Regions from separate parts of the Protofrankia sp. CiP1_Cm_nod3 genome, predicted to be linked through region 3. Evidence: riboswitches for the same ligand, from Rfam matches in the RefSeq annotation. Region 3 holds a riboswitch; each other region holds the start of a gene.
What was found. A riboswitch is a leader RNA that binds a small molecule or an ion and turns the genes downstream of it on or off. The one in region 3 is predicted to bind cyclic di-AMP.
Positions count from the first base shown of each region.

Region 1: linked by a shared signal. The riboswitch ahead of AC5LUJ_RS00770 (C40 family peptidase) and the one ahead of AC5LUJ_RS18655 (C40 family peptidase) in region 3 are both predicted to bind cyclic di-AMP.
Region 2: linked by a shared signal. The riboswitch ahead of AC5LUJ_RS10355 (transglycosylase family protein) and the one ahead of AC5LUJ_RS18655 (C40 family peptidase) in region 3 are both predicted to bind cyclic di-AMP.

Region 1 is NZ_CEVIVD010000001.1:190,030-192,292, forward strand. It holds cyclic di-AMP (ydaO/yuaA leader) riboswitch at 250-415, shown strand; gene AC5LUJ_RS00765 (hypothetical protein) at 489-803, opposite strand; gene AC5LUJ_RS00770 (C40 family peptidase) at 784-1,158, shown strand; gene AC5LUJ_RS00775 (peptidoglycan-binding protein) at 1,556-2,263, shown strand, end outside.
Region 2 is NZ_CEVIVD010000040.1:18,885-21,147, reverse strand. It holds gene AC5LUJ_RS10355 (transglycosylase family protein) at 377-1,096, opposite strand; cyclic di-AMP (ydaO/yuaA leader) riboswitch at 1,104-1,252, opposite strand; gene fbaA (class II fructose-bisphosphate aldolase) at 1,840-2,263, opposite strand, start outside.
Region 3 is NZ_CEVIVD010000118.1:1,158-3,420, forward strand. It holds partial or broken gene AC5LUJ_RS18650 (4-hydroxybenzoate 3-monooxygenase) at 1-123, opposite strand, end outside; cyclic di-AMP (ydaO/yuaA leader) riboswitch at 647-822, shown strand; gene AC5LUJ_RS18655 (C40 family peptidase) at 1,011-1,985, shown strand.

The DNA.
Region 1 (2,263 bases), on a different contig from region 3:
CGGCCGTTTCACGATACGCGCTGGTTAACCATGGGAGCGGTGTGTAGCGCCATCACGCTGCGGCCAGCTCGTACCGTCCCGGCAGCCATCCTGGGACGGCCCGCGTAAATGATGCGTACGGTGAGTGTTGTGCGCCGACATGCCGAGAAAACCGCCGCTTGCGGTTACCAAAAGTAGTTCGCTACGTTGGCCGGGCTCTCAACGGCACCGGACCGCACGCCGAGTTCTGTCCACGGTCCGGTGTCTTCCGACTAGCGATCGCCAGGACAGAAGCGGGGGACCCACCTTTCCGCCGGACGTCGCCACCACGGTGGCCGTCCTTGGGGTGAAGTCGGCCGCGCAGGTATCCGCGCGTCGACCGGGCTTCCCGGCCCGAACCCGACAGCTAACCTCGCAGGCGTATGGGAAGGATCATCGTTGCCTGCACACCAGGTGAATTCAGGTCCGGCTGCCGTAGGTCATCCCAGTCCCAGTTCCAGGCGCGGTCGTCATCGCGCGCCCACGACCCGCTCCGCCCTCGGCCGGATATCGGCACGTACCGCGGTTGCCGCCGCGGCCACCGGTACCGTCGCCCTCTCCGGGCTGGCCGCACCGGCCCTGGCGAACGACCGTGGCGCGGGCACGGGCGGGACGGGGTGGACCGACGCCGCCACGGCCGGCACGACCACCGCGGCCGGCACGACCGCTGCCCGGCCCGCTACCTTCACGATCACCCCGGCCGTCTGGTCGGCGGCCTCGTCGCCGGCCGCCGCCGCGGGCGTGCGCACGCTGTCGGCGCAGCCGGTGAGTTTCTCGACGTCCACCAGTGGTTTCGGGGCGAAACTCGTCTATCTGGCGTCGAAGCAGGCCGGAAAGCCGTACGTGTGGGGTGCCGAGGGGCCCCGGGCGTTCGACTGCTCCGGCCTCGTCCAGTACATCTACAAGCAGCTCGGCCGCAGCGTCCCGCGGACGGCCAACGCGCAGTACAACGCCTCCCAGAAGATATCGAAGAATGCCCGGCAGCCCGGTGACCTCATTTTCTTCGGCCGGCCGGGCGGCATCCACCACGTAGGGATCTACGCCGGGAACGGGATGATGTGGGCCGCCCCGCACACCGGGGCCGTGGTCCGGCTCCAGAAGGTCTACACCGGCAGCCATCTGGTCGGCCGTATCAGGTGACCCGCCCGCCCGGGCCGGGCTGGCGGCCACGGGGTGTTCGGGTGCCCCGGGCGGACAGCGCGGGCAACAGCCGGCGGCCGCCGCGAAAATTTCTCCCGGCCACTGCCGGGTAACTGTTCCTGGAGCCCCGGGCAGGTCCGGCGCGGGTCCCGCGCCGGATATCCAGAAAATTCCGGCCGGAGCGCACGGTGCTTCTCCCGGAGCGCTCCGGAAATGACCGGGAAATTTTCTGGACGAATGCGGTCGACGGCCTGCGCCCCGGTCTGCCCGACGTGTTCCAGTCGATCAGGCGCGCTGGGAAGAGCAAACCGTCGGCTGCTCGAAGGAAATGCTGTCCTGGCGCCGCCAGTGAATTTGACGAGCCATTTCGACGATACTTTTGGATGAGAAACTGATCATGTCCAGGGGAAGACACAGAAAACCCGGCCGGTGCAACGGCGCGGCATTGGTGGGCACCGTCGGGCTCATCGGGACGACGGCCGGAATGATGCTGACCGCGGCCCCGGCCAGCGCGGCCGGGCCGTCCGGGCCCGCCGTCGTCGCCGACACGGCCATCGCCCGTGTCGCCGCGAACGCGGGGCTGCCCAGCTGCCGAGGGGTGCCGCTGGGCACCTGGGTGGCGGTGGCGCTCGCGGAGTCCGGTGGCAACGCCAGGGCGCGTAACGCGCACGGTGAGGACTCCCGCGGGCTCTGGCAGATCAACGCGCGGGTCCACACGGGCTGGCTGGCGGGCCGGAACCTGTACGACCCGGCCACCAACGCGTGGGCGGCGAAGAAGGTGTGCGACAGTCAGGGCGTGCGTGCCTGGAGCGCCTACACCAACGGTTCCTACCGCCGTCATCTGGCGCGGGGGAACGCCGCCGCGGCAGCGGCGAAAGCCAGCCCGGCGAGCATGTCGACAACGCGGTCGAGCGCCCCTGTCCCGCCCGTCAGCGGGATCAGCTACATCACCCGGAACTGTTCGCTGCCAGCGTCCACGGCAACCGTGAGAAACGGCAGCAAAATGCGTACCGAGGTGGCCGCGGTACAGCGGCGGCTGACCGGTATCGGATATCCTCTCACCGTCGACGGGATATTCGGCCCGCAGACCACCAGGGTGGTCAAG
Region 2 (2,263 bases), on a different contig from region 3:
GACTTATGGTGACGGACGAAGTTTCTTTCGTATCGTGAATGTGCTTGTTGTCACTTCTGGGGCACTCCGGGAAGCGGAGCCGTCCGGAGCGGTCCCCGGCCCTGCCGGGCCGGATCCGGGCCGGCCGCATCCGGGGTTCTCCTGGATGCGGCCGGAGGCCTGGCATGAAAGGGGATCGTGGCTGCGCTGTCCATGGCGCGCCAGCCCGGTCCGGTCGGATGTCCAGCCACGGGTGGGCCGGCTGTGTGCGGACTGTGCGTGCCGCCGGTGGGCGGTGCCGTCCGCCAGAGGCCGTTCGACCGCTGGGTCGTTCGGCCAGTTGCCGGCTGTTCGGCCGGCTGTTCGGCCGGTTGGCCGGTTGGTTGGCTGGCCGTGTTCAGTCGAAGGTGGCCGTCCAGGTCCGTGGGCCGCAGATACCGTCCACCTGCAGTCCCCGCGAGTTCTGCAGGAGGGTGGCGGCGAAGGCGGACTGGGGGCCGTAGCGGCCGTCGATCCTGATCCGGTAGCCGAGCCTGTTCATCTGGCGCTGCCAGGCTCGTACGTCCGAGCGCACCTGATAGATCAGCCCGGTGGTGAACAGCGTGTTGTCCGCGAGACTCTGCGCGCTCTGACGCACCACCCAGCGTTGGGCCCCGGTCGACCCGGCCGCGCCCGCCGAGCCGGTGCCGGTGCCGGTGCCGGTGCTGGGCGATCCGGCCCCGGACGAGCTGGCGCTCGCCACCAGCTGGTCGGCGCCCATCCCCTGGCCGCAGACCGGCCACTGGCCGAAGCCGGACCGGTTGGCCAGTCTCAGCGCGGCCTCGTCCTGGGTGGCTGGCAAGGCGTCGCTGGGCAGCCCCGGGTAGCCGAGGCTCTGCCAGGTGCTCAGCGAGAACTGGTAGGCACCGTAATAACCGTTGCCGGTATTGACGGTGTAGTCCCCCCCGGACTCGCACTGGCGTAGCTGCGCCCAGGTGGTGGCGGCGCTGGCGGGCTGTGACATCACGATGCTTCCGCCGACCGCCGCGGCCAGCGCGGGAGCGACTACCAGCGCCCGCGCGCCCAGCCGGATTCGGCCGGTTCCGTGCTGTCGATTTCGGGAACGTGCACTGGACATATTGGTTTTATGCCCTTCCCCACGCCTGCGAAGTGAGCTGTCGGGTTCGGGCTGGGACTGCCCGGCCGCATGTGCGGCTTCACCCCGAGGACGCCCGGTATCGGCGCCCAGAAGTGGGTCCCCCGTTCCTGCCACGAGTTTGGGTTTTCGTCGGGCGAGGGCAGGATTCGGCGTGCCGCCCGACGTGTGTTCGCTGTGTCGCGAGCACGGCGCAGACCATAACAACAATTGCTGGGCGCCGAACAAGCGGGGAATACGCTTCGTGAGGATGTGCACACCGGGCCGGCGGCTCTTGTCGGGGCCCGGGAGCGGATGGTAGCGCACGGGTACGCGCGCTTATTGATTTCATCATACTTTTATTGCCGGGAAAACTCGGTATCCCGCCGTGCCGGTGGCGATCGGGGCCGGATTATCCGGATAGGAGCCAGTGCGTGGGCCGGCGATCCGCGTGCTATGGGCCGGAAGCCGGGCCCGGCCGGCCCGGCGCCCGCGGCGCGGAACACCGCTGATTCAGCCGAAGACACGTCGAACGGCAGGACCATACGTACAGTGCCGTGATCCGACGATGATGCGACCTTTCCGGAACCTGCGTCATATACGGATGGCCGTTGAAAGGTGACGGCCATCCGGTCACCCGGGCGCCGGGAGGCCGATGGGTCGGCACCCGCACGCGAACGCTCGCCAGCCGGACGACGAAGCCCGGTCTGGCGAGCGTGTTGTGGGGCCGTCCCGCCCAAGCGGGGTCAGTTGGCGAGGGAGCGTCCCGCGGAACGCAGGTCCTCGCACGCCTTCACGACTCGGGCGGCCATGCCGACTTCGGCCGCCTTGCCGTAGCTGCGCGGGTCGTAGTGCTTCTTCACGCCGACCTCGCCGTCCACCTTCAGAACGCCGTCGTAGTTCCGGAAGACGTGGTCGACGACCGGCCGGGTGTACGCGTACTGGGTGTCGGTGTCCACATTCATCTTGATCACGCCGTAATCCACCGCTTCGCGGATCTCGGACAGGTCGGAACCGCTCCCGCCGTGGAAGACCAGGTCGAGAGGTCTGGCCCCGGCTGGCAGCCCGAGCTTCTGCGCGACATACTGCTGACCATCCCGCAGGATACTCGGACGGAGTTTCACATTGCCCGGCTTGTATACCCCGTGCACGTTTCCGAAGGTTGCCGCG
Region 3 (2,263 bases):
AACAACGCCCACCCGGCGAGGACGCGGCCGGGAGGCGGGCGCGTCCGGCTGGCGCACACCACGCCCGTCCGGCACGGACCCCGACGCGGACCGCGTCATGGCGAGCGCCTCCCCGGGGAGCATCGGCACGATTCCTGATCATCCGTCACGCTGCCCTGATCACGTGACTGACCTGGAAGGACCGATCCGGACGAGGCACTGCCAGAGTACGACGTCACATTCCGACACGCGTCAGAAGGCCGACAACTCGGCATCAACCAATCGGACAATTTTCGTAAAAAGAGCAGAGTACCGCCAATGGGCAGCCTTGATCGCTACTTAACGTAGCAGTATTGCTCACTATCTGTACTCGAAGGCTCCTGGTCGACCGTCTGTCGCCGCTATGGCGTATTGTCATCCTCCGCATCCCGCAAGTCACGGAAAGCGGCACGTCAGTCGGGCGACCGAAGGCCACAAGCCAGCCGGTCGCACCCGGCGCCGCCCCGGCCGGCGAAGGAGGATGGGGTAGAAGAGCCGGTTATGACACTTCATACAACTACTTGGGGTAGTTGTGAGGGACTAGTGTTTACTAGCGCCATCCGTATGAACTAGTCTCGCGCCGACGTCACGACGCACCGGGCCGAACTGCCGAATCCTGCCCACGGTCCCGGTGTTCCCTCCGAGTCGTCACCAGGGCAGGAGCGGGGGACCCATCCTCCACCGGACGGCATCGAACCGCGGTGTCGCCCTCGGGGTGAAGTGTGCAGCGCGATGGTCGCGCGACCCACCGGGCAGCCCAGCCCGAACCCGACAGCTCACCTCGCAGGCGAACGGGAAGGATCACAACCTTGTCTGCGCATGATGTGCAGCCTGATCCAGCAGTACGATCGCGTTCGTCGCAGGCGGCTGCGCCGTCGTCCCGCCAGCACCCGATCGACCGGCACGTCGACCGTCCGGCACGCGGCCGGCATCGCGCGCCCGCGCCGCAGCCCGGAACGGGCCGCTCGCGAGCCCGGGCCGCTGTCGCCGTGGTGACCACCGGTACCGTCGCGGTGTCCGGTGTCGCCCTGGCCGGATGCGCCACGGCCGACTCGAACTCCGACGATGCCTCCGTCACCTCGCCGATAACGCTTGGATCACAGTTCGGCAGCCAGGCGTCACTGGCCAACCTGCGCACCTCGACCATCAATCCGCTGTCCACGGGTGGTTCCGGATCGGTCACCAGCCAGGTACTCAACCAGACCGACCTGCATCCCAAGAACGGCGTCGTGCTCAAAGTCACGAATCCGGACGTCTCCGTGAAGGCCGACCAGCCGGTGGAGATGGGGTTCTCCCTCGAGGACGCGGTCACCCACGCACCGCTGGTCAATCAGCTTGTCAAGGTCCAGGTGAAGCTGCCGGAGGGATGGGCCACCTTCAAGCACCTCTACACCAACGAGCAGGGCTTCACCAGCTACACCGCGAAGGTTCTCACCACCACGCAGATCACTGCGATTTTCGACGGGACCGACGCCCTGCGCTCGACACGGTCGACGAACGTCGGCACGTTGACCGTGATTCCCAACACCCCGCCCGTGCAGCGCTCTCCCCAGATCACTGGCCTCGATGCCCCGACCATGAGCAACGCCATCTCGGGCGCGCTCGCGGCCGCCAGCTCGCTGGGTGAACGGGCGGTGTATCTCGCGGCCCAGCAGGCCGGGAAGCCCTACGTCTATGGCGCTGAGGGCCCCTACACGTTCGACTGCTCAGGACTGGTCCAGTACGTCTTCAAGCAGCTGGGACGCAACATCCCCCGCACCGCCGAGGGACAGTACGAGGCGACCACCAGGATATCGCAGTACAACAAGCAGCCAGGTGACCTGATTTTCTACGGCGCACCAGGTAACATCTACCACGTCGGTATTTATGCGGGCGATGGTAAGATGTGGGTGGCACCCAAGTCAGGTGATGTCGTCTCGCTGAGGGCCATCTATACCACGTCATATTCCGTCGGCCGGGTTTTCTGAGCGAACCGGTCAGCCCGCGTCCACATCCGGCTGTCAGTACGCGGCTTCGCGTAGTGGCAACCAATATACTGTAGAAACAATTCACAGGCGGGTTCCCGCGCGGCCTCCCCCTCCGATTGTGCGTGAACCTTGCCGCCAGGTCGATCTTGTCGACGTCGACACCGGCCTGGCGGCGCTCCGCGGCATCCCGCGATGATGACTTCCGCTGGTTGGACCGAGCCAACCCCCCCAGCTCGGAAAGCCCGGCGGAACAAGAGGCTTCCGTCGGCCGGTCGTAC